Regions from separate parts of the Thioalkalivibrio sp. AKL10 genome, predicted to be linked through region 2. Evidence: predicted binding sites of a transcription regulator. Region 2 holds the regulator's gene; the other holds the start of a gene.

Region 1 (15,851 bases), on a different contig from region 2:
GGGGCGTGATCATCGACGCGCAGATCGCGCTTGAACCATACGAGGTGGACGGGCTCGGGTATTCGGTACGGACTCTGGAACATGGGGCCTGAACCGGCCTGCATCGAAGGCGCCGGCCCAGCCTTTCCCAGTGCAGACTCCCCAGCATGCCGCCAGGTTCGCTCGAGCCCCAGCCCAATGGCTGCACGAAACCCGACATTGAACTTGCTCGTCCGGCACAGGACGAACGCTTTGTCTTGCCCCGAGGAACCATCCGACAGGAGCCACGCCCGATGAGCGGACGTACGTTACTGGTGACCGGCGCCACCGGCGGCGTGGCGGGAGCGCTGTTGCAGGCACTCGATCCCGCATGGGACCGGATCGCCCTGATCTCGCGCGACGCCGACGGACTGGAAACCCTGTGTGCCCACCTGCCAGAGAGCCTCCAGGCATACACAATCGTCGCGGATGTCAGCACCGCGGAAGGCGCGGATCGGGCTGTGGCCCAGGCCTCCGAACATCTCGGAGAGTCCCCCACGCAACTCGCCCACTGCGCGGGCAGCGCGCTTCTGGCGCCCTTGCACCGCACGACGGAGGCGCAGTACCGCGCCTGCATTGCCGCCAACCAGGACAGCGCCTTCTACACCCTTCGAGCCTGGGTGAAGGCCCGGCTACAAGCCAACGAACCCTCCGGCAGTGCCGTCCTGTTCAGCTCCGTCGTCACTCAGATCGGGGTCTCCAATCACGAGGCAATCGCCATGGCCAAAGGTGCCATCGCCAGCCTGGTCCCCGCCGCTGCCGCGACCTACGCCGGTCACGGCATCCGCATCAACGGCATCGCCCCGGGTCTGACCCGGACGGGAGCTACCGAACGCCTGTTTGCGTCACCGCGTGCCGAGCAACAGATCACGGCGCAGTATCCGCTGCAACGCTACGGGCAGGCGGAGGATCTCGCGCGGGCCGCCGCATGGCTCTTGTCCGACGAAGCCGAATGGGTAACCGGACAGATCCTGTCAGTGGATGGCGGTTTCTCCCGTGTACGACCTCTGGTGCAAGCGGGCGGCTAACGGGGTTTGGCACGCATAGCGATCATTGGCGCCGGTATCTCCGGGCTCACTGCCGCCCGGCGCCTGCATGATGCCGGACATGACTGCCTTGTGCTGGAGAAGAGCCGGGGCCTTGGCGGGCGCATGGCGACCCGGCGCGCTAATCACCTGACTTTCGATCACGGTGCCCAGTTTTTCACGGCCCGCGGCGCACGCTTTGCGCGACAGGTCCAGGCTTGGCAGCAGCAAGGTGTCGTAGCGACCTGGGGAGACGGCCGGCTGGTGGGCTGCCCTGGCATGACAGCCCCGGCCGACGCCCTGGCCACCCCTCTAAACGTGCGGCTCAATTCCCGCGTCGAGACGCTTCTACGGTCAGTCGATGGCTGGCATCTACGAGTTGAGAGGCCGTCGGAGAACGCCGACTTGGACGGACCATTCGACGCAGTATTGCTTGCGCTTCCAGCACCCCAGGCCGCCGAACTGGCGGTTACCGCCGGAATGGGCTTTCCGGAGCTCGACGGGGTTCGCTACGCACCCTGCATTGCGCTGTTGGCAGCTTTCGAAGGCCAGATCACAATGGACCGACCATCGCAGGAACTCTCCGGGCAACCGCTCGCCTGGGTAGCCCGCAACAACACCAAACCCGGCCGCAACGCAAAACCGGAGACGCTCGTGGCCCACGCAGGCCCAGACTGGTCCCGTGAGCACATCCAGAAAGACCCCGATCAGCTAGCGCAACCGCTGCTGACGGCCCTCCGGCCCCTGCTCGGCTCAGCCCGCCTCCTCCAGCATCAGGTCCATAGATGGCTATACGCACGGGTCGAACAGGCCGCCGACCAGTCCTGTCTCTGGGACGCGGAGCAACGGCTCGGCGCCTGCGGCGACTGGGCCCTGGGGCCGCGGGTAGAAGCTGCATTCGACAGCGGCGAAGCACTGGCCGACACGGTCCTTCAAGCCCTTCCGGCGCCGGACCGGCACGCCCAGTGACCAGCCCCTTCAAGTCCACCGGCCAGGCGCCGGATGGTCACACCGCCTTCTTCCCCACGACGCGGGCAGCCGCCCTGGAACGGCTCTCGGACTTCGCCCCCCTCGCGGGTCGTCACTACGCGGCTCAGCGAAACCGCGACCCCGGTCCAGGTGAACGCGACAACGTATCCCTGCTCTCGCCCTACATCCGCCATCGGGCCATTACCGAACACGAGGTGATCGCAAAGGTGCTCGCCCACCATTCACCCAAGGCGGCCGAGAAATTTGTCCAGGAGGTCTTCTGGCGCACCTACTGGAAAGGGTGGCTGCAGATGCGCCCCCAGGTCTGGCGGTCATTCCTAGACGAGCGCGACATCGAACAGGCGCGCCTCGCCAGGGACAACGGGTTGCGCGAGGCGGTCGCTGCCGCCGAGGCTGGACGCAGCGGGCTGGAGGGGTTCGATCACTGGGCCCGCGAACTGGTCGAAACCGGCTATCTGCACAATCACGCCCGCATGTGGTTCGCCTCCATCTGGATTTTCACGTTGAGGCTTCCATGGACCCTTGGGGCGGACTTCTTCATGCGTCACCTGCTTGATGCCGACCCAGCCTCGAACACCCTAGGCTGGCGTTGGATCGCCGGCATCCAAACGCCGGGCAAGACCTACCAGGCCAGTGCCGACAACATCGCGCGCTTTACCGATAACCGATTCCGCCCCACCGGCCTGGCGCCCCAGGCACCCGCGATCCGCGACGAGGCCCCACCTCCGCCCGGAGCGCTGCCCGCACCGCGAACTCTACCGCGGGACCGGCGCGTGCTGCTCCTGCTTCACGGAGACGACTTCAATGGCCATGAATTGCTGCCGAAAGGAACCAACGTGGCCGCGGTCGCCGTCACTCCGCGTGGTCACCCCGACATGCCCTGGCCGTTTGGTCCCAAGGCCGCCACCTGGGTCGACGCACTGGCCAAGGACGCGGTGCAGCACGCGGGCGAGGCCCTGCAAAAGCCCGCATCCGTGCTCCCGCGGCTACACGCTGATGCCCTCCGCGTGCAGTGCGTCGCCGCCAGCGTGACCACCATTGCCACACCCGAGGCGCCCGTCGGGCCCTTGGCCGACGCCCTCGATACTCTTGCGCACGAGTTGGCGGAAGACGGAATCGAGATCATCCCCCTGCGCCGGACGTGGGACGATCTCGCTTGGCCCCATGCAACCCACGGGTTCTTCCGCTTCAAGCGCAAGATCCCCGCACTGCTCGCCCGCAACGGCTTGTAGCGCCAGGCAGTCCGATCAGGTCGGGCGCGGATGATTCAGCAGGTAGCGCTCTTGATCGATGCTTTCGATCGCGCCGGGGCGGGCCAATCGCACCTCTCGAATGGCGTCTTCCGACGCCAATCCGCGTTCGATGAGAGTCAGGGCGGCAATGGTCCCGGCTCGGCCCTGCCCCCCTCCGCAGTGGAAAACCACGCGCTCCCCGGCCTGTAACCACTGGTGGACCCGTGGTCCGATGTCCTTCCAGCCCTCTTCCCAGGGTCGCTCGGGGGCCGCCATGTCACCGATCGGCAAATGCAGCCAGCGCATGCCCGCAGCCTGCACGGCCTTCCCCAGATCGCGTACGCCAAGGCTTTCCAGCTCACCCTCCTGGTTCAGGGTCACGACCGCAGTTGCGCCCCAGCCAGACAGGGCCACCAGATCCGCCTGTACATCCCGCGCCTCGCAGACCTCGCGATCCCGACGCTTGCCAGGGCAACGGGTCATACCGATCGCGCCACCCTCCAGCAGGTGGATCGTGCCGATTTCAAGCGTGTCTGCCGAAGGGGTGGTCGTCAGTGTCACGGTCTTTCCTGCGGAAATATGGTGGTAATGAATCAAAGGTAGGGACCAATCAGGTGCGTGATCCACCCCGCCAGGCGGCGCCGCAGCGGCCGGTTCTCCCAGTCCTCGATGGTCAGGCGCTCGGCATCGGCCTTGTCCACCTCGATCAGTTCGCGGATCTCGCGGGCGAAGCCTTCGTCCCAGATGTTCAGGTTGGCCTCGTCGTTCAGCCGAAACGACCGGTTGTGCAGATTCGCGGAGCCGATACTGGCCCAGCGGTCGTCGATCGCCATCAGCTTGGAGTGGTACATGCGTGGATGATACTCGTACAGTTCCACCCCGGATTCGAGCATCGGCCGCCAGCGATTGACAGATGCATGACGGAAGAAACCGAAGTTCATGCTGTCGCCCGGGACCAGCACGCGAATACGGACACCCCGGTCGGCCGCCTCCTTCAGTACCTCCAGGAACCGCGGATCGGGATAGAAATAGGCCGTACCGATCGTGATGTGCTCTTCCGCCGCGGCGATGGCATGCAGAAACATCAGGCGCACCCGGTGACGCCCCTCGCGCGGGGCACTGTTAACCATCTGGGCGTCGCGATCCCCCATTTCGGACAGCTCGGGGAAATACGCCTCGCCGGTGGGCATCCGCCCCGTGGCGTCCAGCCAGGTCTCCAGGAACACCGCCTGCAGATTGCCGACCACCGGGCCCTGGATGCGGAAGTGATTGTCGCGATAGCCATCGCGGTCGTCACCGTCAACCCAGGGATCGGCCACATTGGCTCCCCCGATGAAGCCGGTATGACCGTCCACCACCAATAGCTTGCGGTGCGTGCGGTGATTGAAGCGCGACAACTGGTACCAGGACGGCTCGCGCCAGCGCACCAGCTCCACCCCGGCCTCTTCCATGCGCTCGAACATCTCCGGGTCAGCATCGCGCGAACCAAGGAAATCCAGCATGGCATGCACCCGAACCCCGCGTTCCGCCGCACGCGCCAGGGCCTCGGAGAAGATCGCCGCCTGCTCGCCCCAGTACTCGTATACCTCGAAGGTGACCGAATGCTCGGCGTTTTCGATCGCCTCGATCTTGGCCGCGTAGATGGCCTCGCCGTCCTGTAACAGGTCAATGCGGTTGCCGCTCACGATCGGCTGCTGCAGGAGCAGGCCCATGTCCCGCCGGAACTGCTCCGACGAAGTCCCGTACTCCAGCGCCAGCGGCTCTTTCAGCCGGTCCGGTTTCGGCAACGCATTGAACAGCACCACATTCCCCAGCGCAAAGATCAGGGCAATCAACACCATCGGGAGCAGGACGTAGCGCATGGGGTCTCCAGGCACGCAGCGAATACATGAGGATTTTCGCTCAGTGTACACAGACGATTACAACAAACTGGGGAGCGGTTCGTCAGAGGCCTGGAATCCCGGCACCACGTTCAAGCGTAATGGGTTGGCGATCCCTGCGGTCATTGTGGGGCGATTTCCAAATACTGTATATATCGACAGTATATGGAAATCGAAGCCCATACCCCCACTCGCAAGCATCCTGTCGCCCCCCCGGCCTATGCCGAACTGACGACGCTCAGCAACTTCTCGTTCCTGCGCGGGGCTTCGCACCCGGAGGAACTGGTCGAGCAGGCGCAGGCACTGGGCTACCGCGCGCTGGCGCTGACCGATATCGCCTCGCTGGCTGGTGTAGTACGAGCGCACTCGGCAGCAAAGGAATGTGGGTTACACCTGATCCTGGGGGCGACCTTCCGGCTGGCCGATGGCCCCACCCTGACGCTTCTGGTGCGCAATCCCACGGGATACGCCGCCCTGTGTCGATTGATCACTCGGGCCCGCGGCGCGGCGAACAAGGGACACTACCACCTGACGCGCGCCGACCTGGCTACCCTGCCCGCCGAGAGCCGCACCGGCTGGCACAGCCTGCTGCGGGTCGAGGCCGACAGCCCAGGGGCGTCGCTCGCCGAAGCGGCCCACTGGCTGTCCGGATGGGCCGCCCCAGGTCAGGGCCACCTGGCCGTGAGCCAGTTGCGTACCCCCGAAGATGCCACCCTGACGGCCCGCGCCCGGGCGCTGGGAACCGCCACTGGACTCCCGCTCGTCGCCTGCGGCGACGTGCACATGCACCGGCGCGGCCGGCGCGCCCTGCAGGACGTGCTTACTGCCCTGCGCCTGCGTTCGACGGTCGCGGAGGCGGCGCATGAACGCTTCCCCAATGGGGAACGCTGCCTGCGCCCGCGGGCCGAGCTGGCCACGCTGTATCCCGCCGCCTGGCTTGAGGCCAGTGTGACCATCGCGCGGGACTGCGACTTCTCGCTGGACGCGGTCACCTACCGCTACCCCACCGACCCGTTGCCGAAGACCATGACCCCGTCCGCCTACCTGCGCGAGGAGACCCTCAAGGGCGCGCTCAAGCGTTGGCCCGATGGCATCCCGGCCCCGGTGCGCGAACAGATCGAACGCGAACTGGGCATCATCCGCGAGTTGGGCTACGAGCCGTACTTCCTGACCGTCTACGACATCGTGTGCTTTGCCCGAGGCCGCGGGATCCTGTGCCAGGGGCGCGGCTCGGCCGCCAATTCGGCCGTGTGTTATGCCCTTGGTATCACCGCGGTCGATCCCTCGCGCTCCAGTATGCTGTTCGAGCGCTTCATCTCCGCCGAGCGCGGCGAGCCGCCGGACATCGACGTCGACTTCGAGCACGAACGCCGCGAGGAGGTGATCCAGTACATCTACCGGCGCTACGGCCGCGAGCGCGCCGCGCTGGCCTGCACGGTGATCCGCTACCGCCGCCGCAGCGCCCTGCGCGATGTCGGCCGGGCGCTGGGTATCTCGCGTGCACGGCTGGATGCGCTGACCGCCAACCTCGCCTGGTGGGACGACGGCATCCCCGCCGAGCGCTTGCGCGAGGTCGGGCTGGACCCGGACGGCGCGCTGGCCCGGCAGTGGCAGACGCTGACCGCCGAGCTGCTCGGCTTCCCGCGCCACCTGTCGCAGCACACCGGCGGCTTCGTGATCGCCGACGGCCGGCTGGACGAACTGGTGCCCATAGAAAACGCGGCGATGCCGGAGCGCTCGGTGATCCAGTGGGACAAGGACGACCTGGACGCGGTGGGCCTGCTGAAGATCGACGTGCTGGCGCTGGGGATGCTTTCCTGCGTGCGCCGCGCGCTGGAGCTGATGGCGCATCACCGGGGCCGCGACTGGGGCCTGGCCGACATCCCCGCCGAGGACCCGGCCGTCTATCGCATGCTGCAGAAGGCCGACACCCTGGGCGTGTTCCAGATCGAGTCGCGCGCGCAGATGAGCATGCTGCCGCGCCTGAAGCCCGCGAACTTCTACGACCTGGTGATCGAAATCGCCATCGTGCGCCCCGGCCCGATCCAGGGCGAGATGGTGCACCCGTATCTCAAGCGCCGCGCCCACCCGGAGCGGGTGCGCTATCCGAACGCAGAGGTAAAACGCGTGCTCGGACGCACGCTGGGCGTGCCGATCTTCCAGGAGCAGGTAATCGAGCTGGCGATGGTCGCGGCCGGTTTCTCCGCCGGCGAGGCGGACGGGCTGCGCCGCGCGATCGGCGCCTGGCGCCGCACCGGCCAGCTCGCGCGCTACCGCGAGCGCCTGATGGACGGCATGCGCGAACGCGGCTATCCGGAGAGATTCGCCGAGCAGCTGTACAAGCAGGTCCTCGGCTTCGGCGAATACGGCTTCCCCGAGTCGCACTCGGCGAGCTTTGCGCTGATCACCTATGTCTCGTCCTGGCTCAAGTGCCACGAGCCCGCGATCTTCGCCTGCGCCCTGCTGAACAGCCAGCCGATGGGCTTCTACGCCCCGGCGCAGATCGTCGCCGACGCCCGCCGCCACGGCGTGGAGGTCCGCCCGGTGGACGTGCGCCACAGCGGCTGGGAGTGCACGGTGGAACCGCTGGCCGGGAGCGACGCGCTGGCCCTGCGCCTGGGCCTGAACCGCGTCGGCGGGCTGGCCCGCGACGTCGCCGAGCGCGTGGTCGCCGCCCGCGTTGAACGGGCCTTCGCGGACGTCCCGGACCTGGTGGCCCGCGCCGCCCTCACCCGCGCCCAGGCCAATCGCCTGGCCCGCGCCGACGCCCTGAAGGGCCTGGCCGGCAACCGCCACCAGGCGCGCTGGGCGACCGAGGCGGTGGAGGAACCCCTGCCGCTGTTCGCCGAGGGACCGGGCGAGACCGTGCGCGAGGCCGACGTGACCCCGTTGCTGCCCCGCCCGGATGCGGTGGACGACCTGGTGCAGGACTACGCCACCACCGGGCTGAGCCTGGGCCCGCACCCGCTGGAACTGATGCGCCCGTCCCTGGAACAGCACCGCCTGGCCACCGCTTCCAGGCTACTCGAACAACCCAGCTACAGTGGCGCGCGCTACGCCGGGCTCGTGATCACCCGCCAGCGCCCCGGCTCGGCCAACGGCACGGTATTCCTGACCCTGGAGGACGAGACCGGTACGTTGAACCTGATCGTCTGGCCGGACCGGGTGGAACGCTTTCGCGCCGAGGTCCTGCACGGCCGCCTGCTGGAGGCCCACGGCGAGTGGCAGTACAGCGAGGGCGTCGGCCACCTGATCGTGCAGCGCCTGATCGACCGCAGCACCTGGCTCGGCGAACTCGCCACCCACTCCCGCGACTTCGGCTAATTCCGACCTATCGAACGCAAACTCTTGCAAGCATATCCATCACATCAAACGCGGCCGTAGAGGTCCTCCAACCGCACGATGTCGTCCTCGCCGAGGTAGCCACCCGACTGGATTTCGATCAGTTCCAGCGGGATCGAGCCCGGATTCTCCAGCGAGTGCAGTTGCCCGATCGGCACGTAGGTCGACTGGTTCTCGGTCACCAAATAGGTCTCCTCGCCGTTTCGCACCTTCGCAGTACCGCTGACCACCACCCAATGCTCTGCGCGATGGTGATGCATCTGCAGCGAGAGCTTCGCCCCCGGTTTTACGGTGATGCGCTTGACCTGGTAACGGTGCCCCACATCGACGCATTCGTAGCACCCCCATGGGCGGTACACCGAGGTGTGATCCACGTGTTCACTGCGGTTGTCCGCTTTCAGGCGCTCCACGATGAGTTTGACGTCCTGGACGCGGTCGCGGTCGGCAACCAGTACGGCGTCACGGGTGGCGACCACGGCCAGGTTGCGCAGGCCAATGCCGGCGACCAGCAGGCCGTCGGCATCCACCACGCAGCCCTCGCTATCTTCCAGCAAGCAGTCCCCACGCAGGGTGTTGCCCTGCTCATCCATGCCACGCACGCCCGCCAGAGCGGACCACGAGCCGATGTCGCTCCAACCGGCGGCCAGCGGTGTGACGGCGGCGTGCTCGGTGCGCTCCATCACGGCGTAGTCCACCGAGATGTTCGGGGCCGCGGCGAAGGCCTCCGGGTCCACCCGCAGGAAGTCGAGGTCCTCGCGGGCTCCCTCCAGCGCGGCGCGACAAGCCTCGACGATGCCCGGTTCGAAACGCTGCAACTCCTGCATGTACAGCGAGGCGCGGAACACGAACATGCCGCTGTTCCAGAGGTAATCGCCACTGTCGACGTACTCGCGCGCGGTGGCGGCATCCGGCTTCTCGACGAAACGCGCCACTCGCGCCCCGGCTTCCCCCAGGGACTCACCCTGCTGGATGTAGCCATAACCGGTCTCCGCAGCAGTAGGCACGATCCCGAAGGTCACCAGGTGGCCCGCCTCCGCCAGCGTCATGGCTCGCGCCACGGCGGCCTGGAAGGCCTCGGGATCACCGATGTGGTGGTCCGCCGCCAAGATCAGCAACAACGGGTCGCGCCCTTCCGCCTGCGCCTGCAATGCCGCCAGGGCGATCGCCGGGGCGGTATTGCGCCCCTCCGGCTCCAGCACGATACGGGCATGCTCCACACCTGCCGCCCGCAACTGCTCGGCCGCCAGGAAGCGATGCTCGACGTTGGCCAGCACCAGGGGCGCCGACGCGCCCAGGCCGTCCAGCCGCTCGGCCGTCTGCTGCAGCAACGTCTGCTCCCCGGTCAGGGGCAGGAACTGCTTGGGGTAGTGACTGCGCGACACCGGCCACAGCCGAGTCCCCGATCCGCCGGCCAGGATCACCGGCTGCAGTTCCGTCCGGCTTTGCGTATGTTCCATCGGCCTTACCCCCGTATCAGGCGTGAAATCTCGTCCACGCGGCGTTCCAGCAGGGCCGGATCGGCGCGGGTCTCCACATTCAACCGTAGCAGCGGCTCGGTATTGGAACTGCGCAGGTTGAAGCGCCAGTCCGCGAATTCCAGGCTGACGCCATCCGTATGATCCAGCCCCACGGCTTCCGACGCGTAGGCCTGCATCACCCGATCGGTGGCGGCGGCGGCGTCCTCGACCTCGAAGTTCAGCTCGCCACTGCAGGGGAAGCGCGCCATGCGCTCGGCCACCATCTCGCCCAACGCCTGGCCGCGTCGGCCCATGAGCTCGGCCACTCGCAACCAGGGCAACATCCCGGTATCGCAGTAGTAGAAGTCCCGGAAGTAGTGGTGAGCACTCATCTCGCCCCCGTAGATTCCATCCTCGTGGCGCAGCCGCTCCTTCATGAAGGCGTGTCCGGTCTTGGACTGGATGGGTTCGCCCCCCGCAGCACACACCATCTCAATGGTGTTCCAGGTCAGGCGCGGATCATGGACGATGCGCTCCCCGGCGTGCCCCTCCAGGCATGCCTCGGCCAGCAGGCCCACGATGTAATACCCCTCGATGAAGTTGCCTTGGGCGTCGAACAGGAAGCAGCGATCAAAGTCGCCGTCCCAGGCCACGCCCAGATCGGCGCCGTGCTTGCGCACCGCCTCCGCGGTGGCCGCGCGGTTCTCCGGCAGCAATGGATTGGGAATGCCATTGGGGAAATGCCCATCCGGTTCGAAGTTGACGCGGATCAGCTCGAACGGGAGATGCGGCTCCAGGGCCTCCAGCACCGGCCCCGCCCCCCCGTTTCCGGGGTTCACGACCACCTTGAGTTTCGGCAAGGTTTCGCGGTCGACCGAAGCCAGCAACCGGGAGATGTAGTCCGCCCGATGATCCAGGTGCCGGACCTGCCCGTGGGGCATGGGCCGGAAGTCACCGCGCTCGGCACAGACGCGAATCGCCTGCAGCCCGGAATCCCCGCTGATCGGGCGCGCATCGCTGCGTACCAGTTTCAGCCCGTTATAATCCAGCGGATTGTGGCTGGCCGTCACCATGACCCCGCCACCGGCCCCGTAGTGCGCGGTGGCGAAATACACCTCCTCTGTGCCACACATGCCTATATCGGCGACGTCACTCCCGCCCGCCGTAAGCCCTTCGGTGAGCGCTCGCGCCAGTTCCGGGCTGGAAAGGCGGATATCGTGCCCGACGACTGTGCGTCCCGGCCGGATCTCCTCGGCGAAGGCGCGCCCGATCGCTCGCACCACATCCGGATTGAGCTGGTCCGGCACCCGCCCACGTATGTCGTAGGCCTTGAAACAGTCGATCTTCATGCACGCCCCTTGCCGGCATCATTCGCTTCCCGCACCGGACAGAAATCCGTTGCGTACACCTTCATGATACATAGCCAAAGGGCTCCGCGAGGCCATGCCAGCATCACTGGCGTGAGTGCCGTTACTTGACGCTCTACACGCATACCCCCGAGCATGGTGGGTTTATACAACGAGGAAAAGCCGATGAGTGAGCCGCAAGTGAAGACCGAGGAGAAGAAACAGCATTTCGACGATATCTACGTCGCCGAGACCCCGGTGCCGTTCAAGGAGCGCATCATCGACGCGCTCGACTACATCTCCGACGACTTCAACCGGCAAACCTTCGACCGGCTGATCCTTCCCTGGGCCGAGCAGCAGGCCGCCACCGGCAAGACCCTGAACTACGTAGATCTGTGCTGCTGTTTTGGCAACACCACCATGGCCGCCATCCACAATATGGATGTCGAGGCGATCCGCGCCAACTGGGCCGACGAGCAGGCCTGCAAGACCGTCGCCGCCCCGCGCCGTCTGCCGATGAAGACCACCGGCATCGACATCTCGGGCAACGCGCTGGCCTATGGCAAGAGCGCCGGGCTGTTCGACGAAACCTTCGAGGCCGACCTGAACCAGCCCGCACCGGAGACCCAGGCCGCGATCGAAAAGGCCATGGCCGACGCGGACATCGTGATCTCCACCGCATCGCTGGTCTATCTGGACCCGCCGGCAATCGAGAAGCTGATCCGCTCCTTCGCCGACACCCCGCGCGAGGGCTACATGCTGGTCAACTTCCTGAACCCCTTCGCCCTGGAAAAGGCCGACGCGACCAAGCGCCTGCTGCTGGAACACCTGGAATTCGTCGGTAGCACCGCCAGCCGCCATCGCCGCCTGTCGCCGCTGGAGCAGGAGAACTATCCGGGCGAAGACTGGGCCCTGCTGGAGATCTGGGTGCTGCGCCGCCGCGCGTAGTCCGGACGCTGCCAATCTCGGGGCATGGCATCCCCGACAGGACGGGCCGGCCCTTTTGGGGTCGGCCCGTTTTCGTTAGGGCCGCCGCCGCACTACCGGAACCGCGGCCTCAGAGCAAGACGACGCGGTTGCGCCCCGCCTCCTTGGCCTGATACATCGCCTCGTCCACGCGGCGGGCGAAGGTCTTGGGGGTATCGCCCTGGCGCATCTCGGTCACCCCGAAACTGGCCGTAACCGACACCGGGCACGCCGTTTCCATGGCCGCGACGGCCTTGCGCAGCTTTTCGGCCATAGCCTCGGCGCCCGCGCCAGGGGTCTCCGGCACGACGACCATGAACTCCTCCCCGCCCCAGCGCCCAAGGGCATCCGCCTCGCGCAACGCGCCCTGAACCGTATCGGCCAGCCTCTTGAGGACGTCATCTCCGGTCTCGTGGCCGTAGTCGTCGTTGAAGTCCTTGAAATGGTCGATATCGAACATGATCAGGGAAAGGGGCCGTCCGTAGCGGCGGCTGCGCTCCATCTCCGCCTCCAGCGTGTTGCCCAGGCTCAGGCGGTTGGCCAGCCCCGTCAGCCAGTCGGTATGCGCCAGTCGCCGGATCTCGTCCTCCATGCGCACTCGATCGGTCACATCCTTGCTGATCGACACGTAGTGCGTCACCCGGCCATGGGCATCGGTCACCGGACTGATGCTCTGCTCCATGTTCATCAGGGTGCCGTCGCGGCGGCGGTTCACGAACTCGCCACGAAAGGCTTCGCCGCGCGCGAGCGTATCCCACATCTCGCGATAGAACCCGGGCTCCTGCTGACCGGACTGAAGGAACCGCGGATTCTTGCCTACCGCTTCATTCCGGCTGTATCCGGTCTGCTCCTCGAAGGCCGCGTTCACATAGGTGATCGTGCCTTCGGGATCGGTGATCAGCACGGGGTCCACCGACACCTCAAGCGCCGTCGACAATAGCCGCAGCTCGTCATCCCGCCGCCGCTCCTCGGTAATGTCCTTTTGCACCGAGACAAAGTGGGTGATGTCACGGTCGTTATCGCTGGCATATATGGGCGAGATGTGCCAGCGAACCTCGTACGAGGAGCCATCCTTGCGGTAGTTGACCGTTTCGCCCTCGAAATACTCGCCACTGACGAGGGCCCCGCGCAACCTGTCCAGAACAGCGCGCGAGGTTGCCGGGCCCTGAAGGATACGCGGGGTTTTCCCCAGGGCTTCTTCCCGCGAATACCCGGTCATGCGCTCGAAACCGGCATTGACGTAAACGATCCGCGGACCGCCGTCCAGATCGGCGTCGGTAATGACGACCGAGTTGTACGATTGCTCGATAGCGGCATCCAGCAGTCGGAGTTTCTCGAACCCCTCGATGATCGACACGGACGCCATATCGGGCCTTCTGAAAAAAATGAACGCACGACACGGGGTCATGCGCGAGGTCACTGAAATCCGACCCGCTTGGGGCGGCGCGGTTCAGTCCATGTCCGCCATCTCGAGGATCGACCCGACAATGTCGCTGGTCGTCACGATCCCTTCCAGCTCGTTGCCCTTCAGCACCACCAGCCGCCGGATCCCCTGGCTCACCATGAGCCGCGCGACGTACTTCACATCCATCTCGGCGGGCACCGTGATCACCGGTTTCGTGCAGACATCATAGACATTCGAGAGGTCGATATCGCCCTCTTCCGCCACGATCGTCTTGAGGATGGTCGTATAGGTGATGATGCCGTAGGCATCGTGGGCGTGCTGCTTCTCCACCACCAGCGACTTGACGCCATGCTTGCGCATCAGCTGCATCGCCTCGCGCAGCGGTGCCAGGGGAGACACCGTGACGACATTGGGTCTTAGAATTTCGCTTACCAGCATGTTGCTCTCCGTCAGAGTTCTTCCTTGACCTGTTCCTGGAACTGCTCGATCTGCTTGCGCCCGATACCGGCGAGATGGGCCACATCCACCGTAAAGGCCACTCCCCGCGGGTCATTGGCCAGGTCCAGCTCCCTCGAGATGCACTTGAGCACGTCCAGGGCCACCTTCTTCTCCAGCACCCACAAGAGGACCGACTGACTGCCCTCGTAGGTCATGCCGAGAAACGTCCTGCGGGCCTCGGCGCCAATCCCGCGCGCATCCATGATGGTTACGCCACCAGCGCCCGCTTCCTTGGCCGTGGCAATCGCCTGTTCCTCCAGATCATCCGAGAGGACGGCCACCAGTGCAGAAAATCGCATTGCTCACTCCTCCTGCCGCTCGTCGCGAGCGGACCAGCGTTCGTAAAGGTCCACGGCGATCGCGTAGAGCATCACCGTGACGATGGGAAATATCGACGCGAACGCGATCAGACCGAAGCCGTCGATCAGTACGTTGCGATCCTCCAGGTGCGTCGCCAGGCCGATCCCCAGAGCCGTCACCAGGGGCACAGTCACCTCGGAGGTGGTCACCCCGCCAAGATCGAAGGCCAGTGCCACGATCTGCTTGGGCGCCAGGATCGTGAGCACGATCACCAGCAGGTAGCCGCCCATGATGTAGTGGTGGATGGAGTCCCCCGCCAGAATGCGGTGCACTCCGATGGTGATGCCAATGGCCACGCCCAGCGCCACCAGGATGCGGATTACATTGCCGCGCAACGAACCGCGAGCGGCCTCCTCGGCCTTCTGGCCAATCGCGATCAGCGCCGGTTCCGCCATGGTGGTCGCGAACCCGATGGAAAAGGCGAACAAATAGACCCACACGAACAGTTCGTTGGTAATCAACTGCTCGGCCATGCTCTCGCCGATCGGGAACAGGCCCAGCTTCAGCCCCACCACGAAGGCATAAAGCCCCAGCACCACCAACACGAAACCGAACATCACCCGCGGCAGATACGGGATGCGCTTGCGCAGCACGAAATACTGGAACACCACGATCACCGCGATGATCGGTGCCACGTCACGCAGCATCAGCAACAGGTCCATGCCCATCGCGGACAGCCAGTGCCGCTCGCCTGCGCCTGGCACATCGGTTCCCGGATCCATGGCCGCTGTCTCGGCGCCGGTTGGAGCCGCGATCTCCGCTCCTGTAAACACGATGATCCCGTAGATCTGCACCGTGATCATCGGCACCATCACCGCCAGCGCCACCAGCCCGAAGCCGTCGCGCAGCGGGTTACGCCCGCTTATGGAGGCCGCCAGCCCCAGGCCCAGTGCCGCCACGAGCGGCACCGTCACGATGTTCGTGGTCACCCCGCCCGAGTCGTAAGCCAGGCCCACGATCTCCTCGGGGGCGAAGAAGGTCACCAGCACCACCAGCACATATCCGGTCAGGATGTACCAGTGCAGCGGATGTCCGAGCACCGTGCGCAGGATCCCCAGCGCCACCACGGCCCCTACCGAAAGCGCGACAATCAGCCGCAGCACCATGCCCTCGATACGGCCGTCGCTGATCACCTCCGCCTGCTCCGCCACCGCGATCAGTGCCGGCTCCGCGATCACCGTCGCAAACCCGAGCGTAAAGCCGAAGGCCATCAGCAACAGCAACGATCCCCGCCGCGCCAGTGCGTTGGACAGGTTCTTGCCGATGGGGAAGATCCCCATCTCCAGGCCCTGCAGGAACAAAGCTACGCCGAACACCACGATGGCCAGGCCC
Region 2 (15,851 bases):
ATCCTTCTGCACGATGCGGGCGAACTCGATCGCCAGCCAGCGCGGCAATTCGATGCCGTAGTCGCGCTCCAGCACATGCGTGACCCCACCCTTGCCGGACTGGCTGTTGATGCGCACGACCTCCTCGTAACGCCGGCCCAGATCGCTCGGGTCGATCGGCAGGTAGGGCACGTTCCAGTGGCCGCCCTTCTCCTTGTAATGCGCCAGGCCCTTGCGGATCGCGTCCTGGTGGCTGCCGGAGAAGGCGGTGTAGACCAGCTCGCCCGCCCACGGGTGGCGCGGGTTGATGGGCATGTCGGTGCACTCCTTGTACACGTCCATCAGCCGCTCCATGTCGGACAGGTCAATGGTCGGGTCAATGCCCTGCGAGTACAGGTTCATGCCGACGGTGACCAGATCCATGTTGCCGGTGCGCTCGCCATTGCCAAACAGCGTGCCCTCCAGGCGATCGGCCCCGGCCAGCAGCCCCAGCTCGGCCGCGGCCACGCCGGTGCCCCGGTCGTTGTGCGTATGCAGCGACACGCAGAAATGCTCGCGGTACTGCACGTGGTCGCAGAACCACTCGACCTGGTCGGCAAAGACGTTCGGCGTGGCGGACTCGACCGTGGCCGGCAGGTTGATCACGACCTTCTGGCCCTGGTCCGGGCGCCAGATCGCATTCACCGCATCGACCACCTCGACCGCGAAGTCCAGCTCGGTGGTGGAGAAGCTCTCCGGCGAGTACTGGAAGATCCAGTCGGTCTGCGGGTACTTCGCCGCGTAATCCCGCACCCAGCGCGCACCGTTTTCGGCAATGCCGCGCACGCCGTCGCGATCCATGCGGAAGACCTGCTCGCGCTGCGCCGGGTTGGTGGAGTTGTACACGTGCACCACCGCGCGCGGGGCGCCCTCCAGCGCCGCGAAGGTCTTCTGGATCAGGTCCTCGCGCGCCTGGGTCAGCACCTGGATGTACACGCCCTCGGGGATCCGGTCTTCATCGATCAGGCGGCGGGTAAAGTCGTAGTCGATCTGCGAGGCGGACGGGAAGCCGATCTCGATCTCGGTCAGACCGATCCCCACCAGCACCTCGAAGAAGCGCATCTTCTGCTCCACGCTCATCGGGTGCACCAGCGCCTGGTTGCCGTCGCGCAGGTCCACCGCGCAGAAACGAGGGGCGGCCGTGGTGCGCTGCGCCGGCCAGCGCCGATCGGACTTGTCGATCGGCGGGAACGGGGCGTACTTGGTGTGATCGAAGGCCATCGTGTTCGTCTCCTGTAAGGGGCGCGGCCTCGCCGTGTGGTCGGGTGCCACGCTCCGGATTTCTATCTGTGCACTATCCTAACGCATTGCCCCCGGCATAACCTTGCGTTTTTCCCTAAGAGCTCAATAGTTGCGCACTATCCTTGCGCAATAAAGCCACTTTAGAGCAATATTCAACCATGAAACCCGAACCACACCGACTCGACCGCTATGACCGCCGCATCCTCGAGATCCTGCAGGAGGATGCGAGCCTGTCCAATCAGGCCCTGGCCGATCGCGTGGGGCTCAGCCCCTCCCCCTGTCTGCGTCGGGTGCGTGCGCTGGAACAGGCCGGCGTCCTGTTGAGCCGCGTAGCCCTGCTGGATCGGCGCAGCCTGGGGTTGGAGCTGACCGCCCTGATCCATATCGGCATGGACCGCCACACCCCGGAGCGCTTCGCCCACTTCGAGGAGACCGTGGCGAGCTACCCCGAGGTCCAGCACTGCTACCTGATCACCGGCCAGTCGGCGGACTACATGCTGCAGGTGGTCGTCCCCGACATGGATGCCTACCAGGAATTCCTGCTGCGCCGGATCACCCGACTGGAGGGCGTGGACAGCGTCCATTCCAGCTTCGTGCTGCGCCGCGTGGTCGACCGCACCGCCCTGCCACTGGACTACACCCCCACCTGAATACCACCTCAAGACCCAGGGCGGATTGACCACGAAGGCACGAAGAAAGGCAACGGCCGGCAGGATTTGATGAGCGAAGCGAATCGCATCGTGTAGCCATCCCAAGGGTGGCGAGGTTCCCGGATCGATGCGTTTCGCTTCGCTCAACAGCATCCTACGCCCGGCCCGCGACACCTCCCTGGGTTTTCTCCGTAATCCTCTGTGGCGCAACCGCCCTTGACCTTCTTCGTGCGCTTCGTGGTGGAACAAACCGGCCGTCAGGAGCAAACACGCACTCCGGATGGATGCGCCGCTCTTGTCCTCGCGCCAGCGACCCCTGTACTGTATATATAGACAGCAACCGGAGGGTGCCCCGTGTCGCTCACTGCACGCCAGCAAGCCATCTTCGACTACATCGCCGAGACCATCGCCACCCAGGGCACGGCACCGACCCGCAGCGAGATCGCCCGGGCCTTCGGCTTCCGCTCGCCCTACGCGGCCGAGTGCCATCTGAAGGCCCTGGAGAAGAAAGGCGCGATCGAACTGCTGGGCGGCACCTCCCGCGGCATACGCCTGCCGGGCGCCGCCCGTGGCACACCGGCCGAACTCCCTCTGGTCGGGCGCGTCGCCGCCGGCTCGCCGATCCTCGCCACCGAGCATATCGAGCGCCACTATCGGGTCGACGACGCCCTGTTCCGTGCCCGCCCGGACTATCTCCTGCGCGTACACGGCGAGAGCATGCGCGACGCCGGCATCCTCGACGGCGACCTGCTGGCCGTGCGCCAGACCCCGGAGGCCCGGCCCGGCCAGATCGTGGTCGCCCGCATCGAGGACGAGGTCACCGTCAAGCGCTTCGCACAGGACGGCCCGAAGGTGCGCCTGCTCCCGGAGAACCCCGACTTCGCCCCCATCGAGATCGACCTCGAGCGCCAGGACCTGGCCATCGAGGGCATCGGCGTGGGCGTACTGCGCGATCTCGAACCCCAGACCTAAGCCATGGGCGCGCTGGATACCCTGCTCGACCACCCGGCGCTCTGGCGCGGGCGCAGTGCTGCCCCGGCCACGGATGCCCCGGTCTGGCCCAGTGGCCATACGGAACTGGACCGGGCCCTGGGCGGGGGCTGGCCACGCGGCCAGCTGATCGAACTGCTGGGGGCCCCGTTCGGCTGTGGCGAGACCCGGCTGCTGGTCCCCATGCTCGCCGCCTGCGGCCGCGAGGGCTACTGGATCGCGCTGATCGCACCGCCGGCCACGCCCTGGCTACCCGGCTGGCAGACCCTCGGCATCCCGCCGGAGCGGGTCCTGCTGATCCATACCGAGCATGATCGCGACACCCTGTGGGCCGGCGAGCAGTGCCTGCGCGACCCGGCGTTCGGCGTCCTGCTCGCCTGGCTGCGCGGCCCCGTGGAGACGGCCCTGCTGCGCCGGTTGCGTCTGGCTGCCAGCGAGAGCCGGGCCTGCGCGATCCTGTACCGGCCACCAAACGCCGCGGCACAGCCTTCGCCGGCCCACCAGCGCCTGCGCTGGCAGCCCGCGGCCTCCGGCCTGGAACTGCACTGCCTGAAGGGGGCCGGCCACTGGGCCCGCTCCGGCCACCCCCTGCAGGTTCCCGAACCACCGGAGGCCTGAGATGGGCCAGCCTGCCCGTCCCTCGCGTGCGACCACACACCCGGAGCCGGTCCGACAACAACTGAGCCTGCTTCCGGCCACAGCCCTGTCCGCCACCGCACCCCGGCCACCGGAGACGCATACCGCCAACCGCGCCGCCCGGCCGCGGCAGGAACACTGGATGGCAATCGACCTGCCGCACCTTGCGCTGGATGCGCTGGCCCGGACGGAGCCGGACCCCGGGCGGCTGCAGCGCCCCCTGCTGGTGGTGGAATCCGACCCTGCCCCCCGGGTGCACGCCGCCAACCGCGCCGCCCGCCAGGCGGGTGCCCGCCCCGGCATGGCGCTGGGGGATGCCCTGGCGGTGCTGGATACCCCGAAACTGGTCGAGCATGCCCCGGACACCCTGCAGGCCCAACTGGAGATGCTGGCCGGCGTACTGCTGCGGTTCTCCGATCACGTGCACCCGGAGCCGGAGGCACAGCGCATCCTGGTGGAGGTCGGGCGCAGCCGCCGCCTGTTCGGCGGCCTCGAGACCCTGCGCGACCAGGCGCGGGACACCCTGACCGAACTGGGCTTCCATCCCCGTATCGGACTGGCCCGCAGCCCCGCCGCCGCGCGCCTGCTGGCCCGCCTGCGCAACCCCGCGATCGCGGAAGACCCCGAGGCCCTGCGCCGCATCCTGTCCCCGGTTCCGCTGGAGGCCCTGCCGCTGGCCGCCGCGACCCGCGAGGGCCTGCGCGCCGTGGGCCTGCGCCAGTTGGGCGATCTGCTGCGCCTGTCGCGCCCCGAACTGGCCCGACGCCACGGACCGGAGTTGCTGGACCTGCTGGACCGACTGCTGGCGCGGCGCGCGGAGACCCTGCCCCGCTTTGCGCCACCCCCGGTGCTGGATCTGTCCCTGCGCCTGGAGCACGAGATCCACGCCACGGCGACCCTGGCCTTCCCGCTCAAGCGGCTGCTGCGCCAGGCCGAGGCGCAGTTGCGCGGCCTGAACCGCAGCCTGCAGGGGATGACACTGGAACTGGCCCACCGCGAGGCGTGTACCCGCATCTCACTGGAGCGCGGGCAGCCGGGCATTCGCACCGACGAGTGGCTGCCCCTGTGGCAGACCCGACTGGATCGCGAGACCCTGCCGGCGGCGGTGATCGGCCTGCGCCTGCAGGCACCCCGCTTGCTGGACCCACCGGCCCGGGGCGACAGTCTGCTCGCCGCAGACCCGGCGAGCAGACCACCGGCCGATCAGCTACCCGCCGTGCTGGCTCGCCTGCGCGCCCGGCTGGGCGAGCAGGCCGTCGCCCGTCTGATCAACCGCCGCACACCGAGACCGGAGGATGCCCAGCGGCCGCGACACGATCTCGCCACCACTCCGGCCCCCACCGCTCCAACCCCGGGCCAACGGGCCTGCGGAACTGCCCTCTGGCTACAGGGCCCCGAGCCCGCCGCGCCCCCCGACCAGCCCCAATGGCTGGGACGACTGGAAGACGGCTGGTGGGATCACGGCCAGGACGCGCGCCGCGACTACGCTTGCAGCCGCGACCGTCAGGGTCGCCGGCTCTGGCTGTACCGCTGCCTGCGCAGCGGCCAGTGGTATCGCCAGGGTTACTGGGGCTGAGGGGGGACGCCGCGTCAGCGATGGTATTCGCCCGCGCGCTCCGGCTGGTACTCGACCTCCTCGATGCGCACGTGCATCTGCCCCCCGCCCGGGCGCGGCCACTCGATCTCGTCGCCCTCGGACAGGCCCAGCAGCGCACTGCCCACCGGCGCCAGGATCGACAGCGTGCCGCCACTCTCGTCCACATCACGCGGGTACACCAGTGTCATCGAGAACTCGTCGCCGGACTCGATCACCCGGAACCGGACCTTCGAGTTCATCGTCACCACCGAACCCGGAACCTCGTGCGAATCCACGACATCCGCGCGATCCAGTTCGGACTCGAGATCGGCCTTGCCGGGGAAACTGCCATCCGGAAGGGACTCCAGCAGCTTGTCCAGGCGCTCCATGTCCGTGGTGGAGACAATGATCTTCGGCTTGTTCACTTTCTTACTCCAGAATGCAGAACGCGCCTCCGGGGAGACGCGCCAGGCAAATAATATTCAGGGAATTTCCGGAAACCGGGAAACTTACTCGGGAGACTAGCCAAGACCCGGCAAAAAAGCCATAGCGCCCATCACAGTGCTCGTAAGCGGGAGCCGCACCTAGCCTTTGCCTTGCGCCCTCACCGAGGCCAGGTCTCCCGCCACGCCGCGTAGCCCCCGCGCAGCACATGCGCATTGATACCCATCGTGCGCAGGCTGTCGGCCACGAGCTGGGACCGGCCGCGACCGCCACAGAACACCACGACGGGCTGGTCCGCATCCGCCATATGAGACTCGATACCGGCCTCTAGCTTGGGCCGCGGGATGTTGATCGCGCCCTCGATCGTCCCCGCGGCCGCCTCCTCGGGCTGGCGCACATCCACCAGCAGAAACGGTTTCTCTTCCTCGAGCCAGCGCGCCACCTCCCCTGGTTCCAGATGCGGCAGGCTTTGTTCCAGCTCGCGAATACGCTTCTCGAAAAGACTCACAGGAGGACTCCGTTGGCTGCGTGAACCGCAAGTTTAGCGCGCGCCCGGGTCACAACGACGGACGTACCAGCAGCGGGACCACCCGAAGGGTGAACAGGACCAGCCCGACCAGCGCCGCCACCGCACCCACCGCCGTCAACATCGCAACGCCCAGGATCCAGCCGAGCCCCATGCCCAGCACGGCCAGATGCACCAGGACCTGCGGCGTCCAGGCCCACAGCCAGCCACTGGCGATCGGGTGGCCGGTAAAGCGCGGCAGCATGTGCTCGCCAAGCCCCATGATCAGCAACAGAAGAAAACCCAGGGTAAAGCCATGCAGCGCGGCCGGACGCGCCGCACCCTCGAGGAAGAACCCGCCCAGTGGCAACGCGGCACCCGCGATCAGCAGCCAGATCATCGCGCCCAGCACCGAGGCCCGGCTGGAGGCCGACAACCCCAGCCCGACATGGCGCGCGGCCTTCTGTGTGCGTTCCGGGGCCTCCGCCACCAGTGCGGTCGCGGCGGTGCGATCCAGCAGCCCGATGTGCTTGAGCTCGCCATCCACCACCACGGCCGGGATCGACCGGATGCGCAGCCGGGTCGCCAGTTCGCGCCCTTCGGGCTGGCCCATGTCGACCACCGCGAAGTCGATCTGTTTGTTTTCCGCAACCTCGCGCCAGATGCGCTCGGCATCGTGGCAGGAGGCGCACCACTCGGACACCAGCAGTTCCACTTTCATGATCCCGCCCTTAGTCCGCGCAGCGCATGCAGTGGATGTCGTAGCGATCGACCCATTGTTTCAGACCGGCAATCGCCTCGGCCCCGGTATGTAGCCGCTCCAGCGCCGCTTCCGGATCGTCCGGGCGCATCACCACGACCCAGGCATCGGTATAGGGGGCCACGTTCACCAGCCCCGGATCGGCCTCCACGGCCGGATTGATGCGCTCAATGGTGCCGTCGAACGGCGTAGGGATGCCCCCCGCCCACTTGCCGGACTCCAGCCGCGCCACCGGCTTGCCCGCGGCGCGGTGCGAACCCGGCTTGCGAAAGCGGAAGTACTGCACCCGCCCCGCCATGGTCTGGGCGGGATCGGTAATCCCGAGGGTAAAGGTGCCGTCGTCCTCCGGACGGACCCAGACATAATCCAGGTCATAGAACAGGTCGTCCGGCAACTCGCAGCCGTTGTATTCCGTATGACTCATTACGCCCCCTTCGGACCGTAGTGACGCACGGTGAGTGCAATGTTCAGTGCGAACAGGATCATCGCCCCCCAGGCCATCGCCCCGCCGACCGCGACGGTCGGGTTATGAAAGACCAGCCAGCCCGCGATCATCACCAGGAGCCCGAGATTGGCCAGCAGGAACTGCACATGGCCCAGGCGCTCGGAGAACAGCGAACGTCCGGAAAAGCGCGGCAACACATGCAGACCCACGCCATAGATCATCATGGTCACGAACCCCAGCAGCATCAGGTGGCCATGGATGCGCGGCACATTGCCGGGGATCAGGCCGGGATGGGCCAGCCAGAGGATGCCGAGCAGCCCGCCCAGCAGGGCATAGGCGAGGGCCGCGAGGATGAACATCCGGTTCCGAGGGTGCATCAAAAGCTCCAGGCCAGGTTTCGCACAGCATACTTTAAGCTATATTCAATTTACATTGATCGAGATCAAGACGGGGCGCGAGCGCTTCGGCGAAAGTCGCCTGCTTGTTGACCACTCTGCGAAGGTCCGATACCCCATGCACGCGCAACTCCACGAAAGTGTTCCCGGATTCCAGCAGCCCATCGAGTTGCTGCGGGCGTGCCATCGCCGAATCCTCAACTCTCTGGACATCCTCGAGCGCCTGCCCGCCCATTTGGCCGACAAAGGCGCCGACGAAGAGGCCCGAGGCGCCGCGCAACGGGTCCTGAACTACTTTCACGAGGCAGCGCCCAACCACCACGCGGACGAGGACCAGGACCTGTTCCCCGTGCTGCGCCAGCACTGTGGCCACCCCGAGAGTCATCCGCAATTGTGCGAATGGCTGGACCGCCTGACCGCCGAACATGACGAGATCGAGGCCGGCTGGGATCGACTGGAGCCGGCCCTGCAACGCATCGCCGCGGGCCAGCCGGCGGACCTCGACGGGGCCGACGCCTGGATACGCCAATACCGCATCCACCTCGATCTGGAAGAGCGCGCCGTACTCCCCTTTGCCGAGCACCTGCTAGGCCCGGAAGACCGCCGCGCCATCGGTGCCGCCATGGCCGCACGCCGGGGTATCGCGAGCGCAGACCGTGGCTGATTTCGTACTCGACCTCCGCGGCCTGGCCGAGCATGCCCACACCCGCGCGTACTACACCCTGCGCGAACTGCGCAGCGGTCAGGTCTTCGAGGTCTGGCTGGATCAGGAACCGAAGATGCTGATGGACGCGGTCAGCCTGCAGCTGCGTCAGGCCATCCACTGGCGGGTGCTCGAAGACGGCCCGCCCTTGTGGAAGCTCGCGGTACAACGCCGCGAGGACGTCGCCCCGGTGGACCTGGTCGACCTGCTGGAACGCGATCACCTGCGCATCGACCGCCTGTTCGCCAGCGCCCTGCACAAGGTCAACGCCGGCGACCTCGAAGGCGCAGCGCCGGATTTCCACGCCTATGTTGACGGCCTGCGTCGCCACGTGGAGGTGGAAAACGACCTGATCGTCCCCCTGCTGGACCTGCCCCGCAGCCCGAACGGCCAGGATCCCACCTCGATCATGCTGCGCGAGCACGACGAGATCCTGGAACAGACCGCGATGCTGGAACACGAATTCAGCGAAGGCGTGGACGAGGCCTGGGCCGTGGCCCCGTTCTTCGCCCTGATCTCCGGCGCGCTGGCCAAGCACGAAGGCCGCGAGGAACAGAACCTGTTCCCGCACTGGAGCCGCGCCCTGCGCGAACAGCCCGATGCCGCCGCCGAGTTGCTTGAACGCGCCCAGACCCTGCTAACGGCACCCGACCCGGCACCCCACAGCAACTGAGCGCCCCGCATGGGTGCGCGGCCGCCGCAGCCCGGCACTCGAGAGTCAATCCACGGCTTCCCGGGCGCGACGCGGCGCCGACAGGCGCGCCAGCGCCCAAAGCCCCAGCAACGGGCCGGGCAGCAACAGCCACAGGACCCAAACCCCGCCATCCGCCCATAACCAGCCGGTCAGCCAGATGCCCGGCAGGGTCAGCGCAAAACCGATTGCATTCATCACGCTCAACGCGGAACCCACGGCATCCTCCGGCGCGCTGTCCGCGGCCAGCGCGGAGAATTGGGGCGAGTCCGCGATCACCGTGAGCCCCCACAGCGCCAGGAGGCCGAACAGCAACCAGGGCGACTGCCCCGCAAGCAGCGGGTACAGCAGACAGGCCAGGCCCGAGGTTGCCAGTGCCACCCGCGCCACACGCAGGCTTCCCAGGCCCCGACTCAGGCGCCCACCCCAGACACAGCCCGCCAGCCCCAGCGCGATCACGCCAAAGGCCAGCCACGGAATCAGGGCCGCATCGGCCTCCATTCGTGCAAGCTCACGGGCTACCAGCAGAGGCACCAGCGTCCAGAACGCATACAGTTCCCAGCAGTGCCCGAAGTAGCCCCCGGCCACGGCGCGAAAATCCCGCCGTGCCAGGGCATGGAAGCCCTTCCCGAGCCCCGGCGTGCGCCCCGGTGGCGGCAGATGCGGGCCATCGCCCAGACGCAGGATCATCAGCGCGGCCAGCAGGGCCAGCTCCCAGACGCCGGCGAGCAGGATGAAGATGGCGTTGAGTCCGGCCCCGAAAAGCGCCGAAATGGCGAACACACGACTGGCGCGAAAGCGATCCGCCAGCCCCGTGGCGGCGACCGCCAGGGTCCCGGTGATGAAACCGAGCTGGGTGGCCATCGTGAGCCAGCCGATCTCGGCGGGCGACCACCCCAGTGCCTGCTGCAGCGACAGCCCGACCCCGTTGACCGAAAACCACAGCGACGTCCCGAATAGCTGCGCCACCACGATCACCGCCAGCGGATGGCGGCGAATCAGGTCAGCCATCGAGGGATGCCACTCCGGCCGACCCCGGCCGGGTCAACGACTGGCGCCGCGTATCCAGCGCTTCAGCAACGCGACCAGGGCACCCCCGGAGACCAGGCCCAGCAGGTAGATCCCGACAATCAGCAGCGCCAGTGGCAGGGTTACGTACAGGGTGAGGAAGTTGAGCGTTACGAGACGCAGGTTCTGGATCGCAAAGATCGCAACCACCGCGACGAACACGATAATCAACAGGGTGTACAGGTAACGCATAGGACCTCCCTGGTCAGTCGGACATGCCTCTCAGGTTCCGGCGCCCCGCCGCGGGCGTCAACCGGCCGGGCGGTGGGTTTCAGGCCTCGGCGTGGGTGCAGTGCCGCCGCACCGGACAGGCATCACAGCGCGGCCGCGGCCGGCAGCGCTCCTTGCCATGTTCCACGATCAGCGCATGCAGGTCGTTCAGCGCCGCCACATCCGGCCCCAGTGCCACCTCGACGTGCGCGCGCAGCGCATCGTACGGAGCCCGTGCCTGCGGCAGGTCCAGACGCTCGAACAACCGGCGGGTATAGGCATCCACCACGAACACCGGGCGCTCGAAGGCGTACAGCACGATATCGTCGGCGGTCTCCGGCCCGACACCCTTGACCCCCAGCAGCGCCGCGCGCAGCGCGTCGGTGTCCAGCGCCGCCAGACCCTCGATCCCGCCGGACGCCTCCAGGAAGGCCAGCAGGTGGCGCAGGCGATCCGCCTTCACGTTGAAATAGCCACTGGGACGAATGTGTTCGGCCAACTCTTCCCGGCTCAGGGCCATCAAGCCCTCCGGCGACAGCGCGTCGATACCGCGCAAGTTGGCCAGCGCCTTCTCGACGTTGGTCCAGCTGGTGTTCTGCGTCAGCACCGCGCCGACCATCACCTCGAACGCAGTCTCCGCCGGCCACCACTGCAGGTCGCCGTACTCCGCGCGCAGGGCATCCAGGAGCTCGGGGATCCGCACAGGAGCTACCGCTGACGGCTACCGCCCGGTTTGCCACCGCCGCCCGAGCGGCCGCCGGGTCGACCTCCCGCAGGTTTCGCGCCCCGGGAGCCGCCGCGCCCCGCGGGGGACGAAGACTTGCCCGGCTTCTTCGGCGGCGACGAACTCCAGCCGTCCTCGCGCGCCGCCCGGCTGGTGCGGGCCTTGCCCGCCGGCGCCGCCTTGCCGGGGCGTTGATCCCGCGGTTTGCCGCGCGGATCGCGTCGCGGGCCGCCGCGACCGCGCGTGCGCACGGAGTCCGGCACGGGCAGGTCCGCCGCCTCGTACAACCCGGCCACCTCGCGGGTCTCCAGATCCCGCACCGCACCGGTCTTCAGCCCGTGCCCGAGGACCACCGGCCCGTAGCGCACCCGGATCAGGCGGCTGACCGTGACCCCGACCGCATCCCACAGGCGGCGCACCAGCCGGTTGCGGCCTTCGCTGACCACCACATGAAACCAGTGATTGGCGCCTTCCCCACCCTGCTCCTCCAGACTGTCGAAACGGGCCGCGCCATCCTCCAGCTCCACGCCTTCGCGCAGCATGTCCTGGGTCGCCGGCGGCACCTCGCCCAGCACGCGCACCGCGTACTCGCGTTCCAGGGCCATGCTCGGGTGCATCAGCCGGTTGGCCAGTTCGCCATCGGTGGTGAACAGCAACAGGCCCGAGGTATTCAGGTCCAGCCGTCCCACGGCCACCCAGCGCTGCCCCTTCAACCGCGGCAGGCTGGCAAACACCGGCCGCCGCCCCTCGGGGTCCGAGCGGCTGCAGATCTCGCCCACCGGCTTGTGATACACGATCCACCGATGCGGATGCTCCGGGCGCCGCACGATGCGCCCGCGCACGCGGATCACGTCGTGCTCGTCGACCTGGTCGCCCAGCTTCACGGTGCGGTTGTTCACCTGCACCTCGCCGCGCTCGATCCAGCCCTCGATCTCGCGCCGCGAACCCAGCCCGCGCGCCGCCAGGACCTTCTGTACCCGCTCCGACATTCCCGGAACTCCAGCAACTCATTAAGATGGACGCCACGATACACCAACAGGACGTTGCCATGACCGATTCCGCGCCGGAAACCACGCCCGTCAAGACACCGCTGAACATCGCCGTGCTCACCGTCTCCGACAGCCGCGAACTCGCGGAGGACCGTTCTGGCGACGCCCTGGTGGAACGCCTTGAAAGCGCCGGTCACCGGCTGGCCGAGCGCAAGATCGTGAAGGACGACATCTATGCCATCCGCGCCGAACTCTCGCGCTGGATCGCCGATCCCGCTATCGACGCGGTGCTGACCACCGGCGGCACCGGCATTACCGGCCGCGACGGCACCCCCGAGGCCGCATCGGTCCTGCTGGACAAGACCATCGAGGGCTTCGGCGAGCTGTTCCGCATGCTCTCCTTCGACGAGATCGGCACCTCCAGCCTGCAGTCACGGGCCCTGTCCGGCGTTGCCAACGGCACCTACCTCTTCGTCCTGCCCGGCTCCACCGGCGCCTGCCGCACCGCCTGGGACCGCATCATCCAGGCCCAGCTCGACGACCGCACCATGCCCTGCAACCTCACCATGCTGATGCCGCGCCTGAAGGAAGTTTGACGAGACACGATCAATCCGGGGCCGGCCCGGACTCGTCGGGCGCGAAGCATACCGGCGAGGCGCGCTCGCCCGTTGGTTCCTCCTCGGCGCGTTCGGCGTCGAGGAGAGCGCCAAGGGCCGCCGCATGGCTGTGCTCGACGTCCCGGGTTGCCGTCAGCAGCGTCAAGCGGCCGCGACGGGAAAACCCCAGCAAGCGGCCCCAAGCCTCGGGAGCCGCTCCCAGTTCCGCCCGGTACCGGCGACAGAACTCGCGCCAGCGCTCCACATCGTGGCCGAACCAGCGTCGCAGGTCGGTGGACGGAGCGAGTGACTTTTCCCAGGCGTCCAGCAGGAGCGCCGACTTTTTCACCCCGCGCGGCCACAGGCGGTCGACCAGCACACGCGTCCCATCCCCGGGATCGACCGGGTCGTAGACGCGCCGGATCCGCACCCGTTCCATACGGCGATTACCGGTCCACGTGGGTCTGCAACCAGTACTCCAGCAGGGCCGCGTGCCAGAGCTTGGAGCCCTGAATGCGGGTGAAGTACTGGTCGGGCGCATCCAGCAGCTTGTCGATGTAGGCCGGCTGATAGAGGCCCCGCTCGCGCGAGGCGCGCGAGGTGAGGATGTCGCGCATGAACTCGAGGAAGTCACCGCGCACGTACTTCAGCGCCGGCACCGGGAAGTAGCCCTTGGGCCGGTCCAGCACCGCGTCCGGTAGCCGGCCACGAGCGATGCGGCGCAGCACGTCCTTGCCGCCATCGCCCAGCTTCAGGTGCGGCGGCATCGCGGCGGCGGTCTCGACCAGCTCGTGGTCCAGAAACGGCACCCGCGCCTCCAGGCCGAAGGCCATGGTCATGTTGTCCACGCGCTTGACCGGGTCATCCACGATCAGCGTGGTCACGTCGAGCGCCAGCACGGCGTCGATGAAGGAATCCGCGCGGTCGGTCTCCAGTTCGGCGAACTGCTCGCGCAACCAGTCACCAGTGACGTCGTTCGCCGGCGGGTGGCGCAGCATCTCGGCCATCTCCGGATGATCGCGGTCGAAGTAGTGGCGCCGGAAGCGCTGCACCCAGTCGCCATGGCGATCCTCCGCCATCTGCGGATACCAGAAGTAGCCACCGAACACCTCGTCGGCGCCCTGCCCCGACTGCACGACCTTCACATGCTGCGAGACCTGCTCGGACAGCAGATAGAAAGCGACCGCATCCTGGCCGAACATCGGCTCGGCCATGGCACCCACGGCCTCCGGCAACCGGGCCAGCACCTGGTCGTTGGGGATCAGCGTGGCCTGGTGGTCGGTCGCATAGCGCTCCGCGACCGGGTCGGAATACTCGAACTCGGAGCCCTTCTCCTCCGGCTGGTCTTCGAAGCCGACGGTAAAGGTGCGCAGATCCTGCGCACCCTCCTCCATCGCCAGCGCGACCAGCAGAGAGGAATCCAGCCCACCGGAGAGCAGCACGCCGACGGGCACATCGGCCACCTCCAGCCGCTTGCGCACCGCCTGGCGCAGCGAATGCTCGATGCGTTCCTGCCACTCGCCGTCCGATACCGGCTCGGCCGGGCGGTGTGCGTGCAGCGTCCAGTAGCGCTGCAACCGCTCCTGGCCCCGCGCGTCGATGCTCAGATAGTGCCCCGGCTCCAGCTTGCGGATGCCGCGCAGCACGGTGCGCGGCGCGGGCACCACCGCGTGCAGCGAGAACAGCATGTGCAGGGCCTCCGCATCCAGCTCGGTGTCCACGTCGCCGGCCGCCAGCAGCGCCTGGGTGTTGGAGGCGAAGCGGATGCCCTCACCGACGCGGGCCAGGTACAGCGGCTTGATGCCCATGCGGTCGCGCGCCAGCAACAGACGCTGGGCGTTGCCATCGAACAGTGCGAACGCGAACATCCCATGCAGTCGGGCGACGATGCCCTCGCCCCACTCGGCGTAGCCGCGCAGGATGACCTCGGTGTCGCCGGTGGAGAAGAAGCGGTGGCCGCGTCCTTCCAGTTCGCTGCGCAGCGCACGGAAGTTGTAGATCGCGCCGTTGAACACCAGCGCAAGCCCGGTCTCCGGATCGAACATCGGCTGGTGCGCGCGCTGCGACAGGTCCAGGATCGACAGCCGCCGGTGGCCGAGGGCGACCCGACCAGAAGCCCACAGGCCGTCGGCATCCGGCCCGCGCCGTTCCAGACAGGGCAGCATGCGCGCGACCGCCTCGCCGCTCGCGCGCCGTTCACCCCAGACGAATTCTCCTGCGATCCCGCACATGATTGGTTCCTTGCTGGTTGGGACTTCTTGGGTTGTGCTTCGTGGCCATCGTCCGACGCGGGCGGGGCTTCGCGGGCAAACCCGCTCCCCCAAGCGGCGATCAGGACGATCGCTCGGTTCGAAACGCCTGCTCCAGTGCGTCCATCAGGGACTGGCTGGCCGCGCCGGCTCGGTCGCGATCGGCATGCGTAATGTAGAACGGCACCGCGTGCCGCGCCCCGGCCTCCAGATTCAGTTCGACCAGGCCTCCCGCGGCAAGATCCTCGGCGATCCGGTCCTCCGGCATCCAGGCGAAGCCGATCCCGGAGCGCAGGATCTCGCAGGCCGTACCCATGTGCGACACCGTCCAGCGCTGGTCCGCCTCCACCCAGCCGCCCTCACCGGAGGCCTGGGCACCCGAGTCCCGCACCACGACCTGGCGGTGCGGCTGCAGATCGCGCCGGGTCAGCGGCGCTTCATCCTGCGCCAGGGGATGCGAAGGGTGCGCCACGCACACCATCGACAACTCGCCCAGGCAGGTCCCGAGGTAGCCGGATGGCAGTTCCGGACCCAGCAGGATGTCCACCGCCGCTTCGCGCAGCAGATCCGGCCCACCGCTCAGCACTACCTCGTGCAGCTGGATGCGAGTGGCCGGGTAGGCCCGCGAGAAGACCTCCAGGGCCCCGATCACTGGCGCCCGCGGCAGGAGCTGATCCACTGCCAACCGGATTTCGGATTCCACCCCGGCGGCCAGCGCACCGGCCAGGGTCTCGATCTCCGCCGCCTCTTCCAGCAGGTGGCCGGCCCGGCGCAACAGCGCCGCCCCGGCCGCGGTGAGCACCGCCTTGCGGCCCTTGATCTCGAAGACGTCGACGCCCAGCTGTTCTTCCAGCTTCTGCACCGCGTGGTTGATGCTCGACGGACTCTTGTGCACCCGTTCCGCAGCACGCGCAAAGCCCCCGGCGTCCACCACCGCCTGCAGCATGCGCCACTGTTCGA

The links. The regulator LexA, encoded in region 2, represses DNA repair genes until DNA is damaged. The targets are predictions, from matches to a motif close to TACTGTNNATATNNACAGTA.
Region 1: a site for LexA is predicted at 5,290-5,309, ahead of G333_RS0113960 (error-prone DNA polymerase). Genes of this name have one in related genera too.

The regions. Positions count from the first base shown of each region.
Region 1 is NZ_KB907147.1:46,187-62,037, reverse strand. It holds partial or broken gene G333_RS15410 (FAD-binding domain-containing protein) at 1-62, opposite strand, end outside; gene G333_RS0113985 (SDR family NAD(P)-dependent oxidoreductase) at 273-1,046, shown strand; gene G333_RS0113980 (NAD(P)/FAD-dependent oxidoreductase) at 1,053-2,012, shown strand; gene G333_RS0113975 (FAD-binding domain-containing protein) at 2,009-3,265, shown strand; gene G333_RS0113970 (cyclin-dependent kinase inhibitor 3 family protein) at 3,281-3,826, opposite strand; gene G333_RS0113965 (phosphatidylserine/phosphatidylglycerophosphate/cardiolipin synthase family protein) at 3,859-5,127, opposite strand; gene G333_RS0113960 (error-prone DNA polymerase) at 5,311-8,469, shown strand; gene G333_RS0113955 (mannose-1-phosphate guanylyltransferase/mannose-6-phosphate isomerase) at 8,514-9,944, opposite strand; gene G333_RS0113950 (phosphomannomutase/phosphoglucomutase) at 9,950-11,293, opposite strand; gene G333_RS0113945 (class I SAM-dependent methyltransferase) at 11,477-12,238, shown strand; gene G333_RS0113940 (diguanylate cyclase) at 12,348-13,622, opposite strand; gene G333_RS0113935 (CBS domain-containing protein) at 13,707-14,099, opposite strand; gene G333_RS0113930 (hypothetical protein) at 14,111-14,458, opposite strand; gene G333_RS0113925 (DUF1538 domain-containing protein) at 14,462-15,851, opposite strand, start outside.
Region 2 is NZ_KB907143.1:171,992-187,842, reverse strand. It holds gene G333_RS0106655 (2-isopropylmalate synthase) at 1-1,239, opposite strand, end outside; gene G333_RS0106650 (Lrp/AsnC family transcriptional regulator) at 1,419-1,910, shown strand; gene lexA (transcriptional repressor LexA) at 2,265-2,882, shown strand; gene imuA (translesion DNA synthesis-associated protein ImuA) at 2,886-3,518, shown strand; gene G333_RS0106635 (DNA polymerase Y family protein) at 3,679-5,112, shown strand; gene rnk (nucleoside diphosphate kinase regulator) at 5,127-5,537, opposite strand; gene G333_RS0106625 (rhodanese-like domain-containing protein) at 5,717-6,064, opposite strand; gene G333_RS0106620 (thioredoxin family protein) at 6,114-6,782, opposite strand; gene G333_RS0106615 (glycine cleavage system protein H) at 6,793-7,245, opposite strand; gene G333_RS0106610 (hypothetical protein) at 7,245-7,643, opposite strand; gene G333_RS0106605 (hemerythrin domain-containing protein) at 7,699-8,325, shown strand; gene G333_RS0106600 (hemerythrin domain-containing protein) at 8,318-9,037, shown strand; gene G333_RS0106595 (MFS transporter) at 9,083-10,066, opposite strand; gene G333_RS0106590 (lipopolysaccharide assembly protein LapA domain-containing protein) at 10,100-10,315, opposite strand; gene G333_RS0106585 (endonuclease III domain-containing protein) at 10,395-11,036, opposite strand; gene rluB (23S rRNA pseudouridine(2605) synthase RluB) at 11,042-12,046, opposite strand; gene moaB (molybdenum cofactor biosynthesis protein B) at 12,106-12,642, shown strand; gene G333_RS0106570 (DUF488 domain-containing protein) at 12,653-13,081, opposite strand; gene G333_RS0106565 (N-acetylglutaminylglutamine amidotransferase) at 13,089-14,873, opposite strand; gene G333_RS0106560 (LysR family transcriptional regulator) at 14,974-15,851, opposite strand, start outside.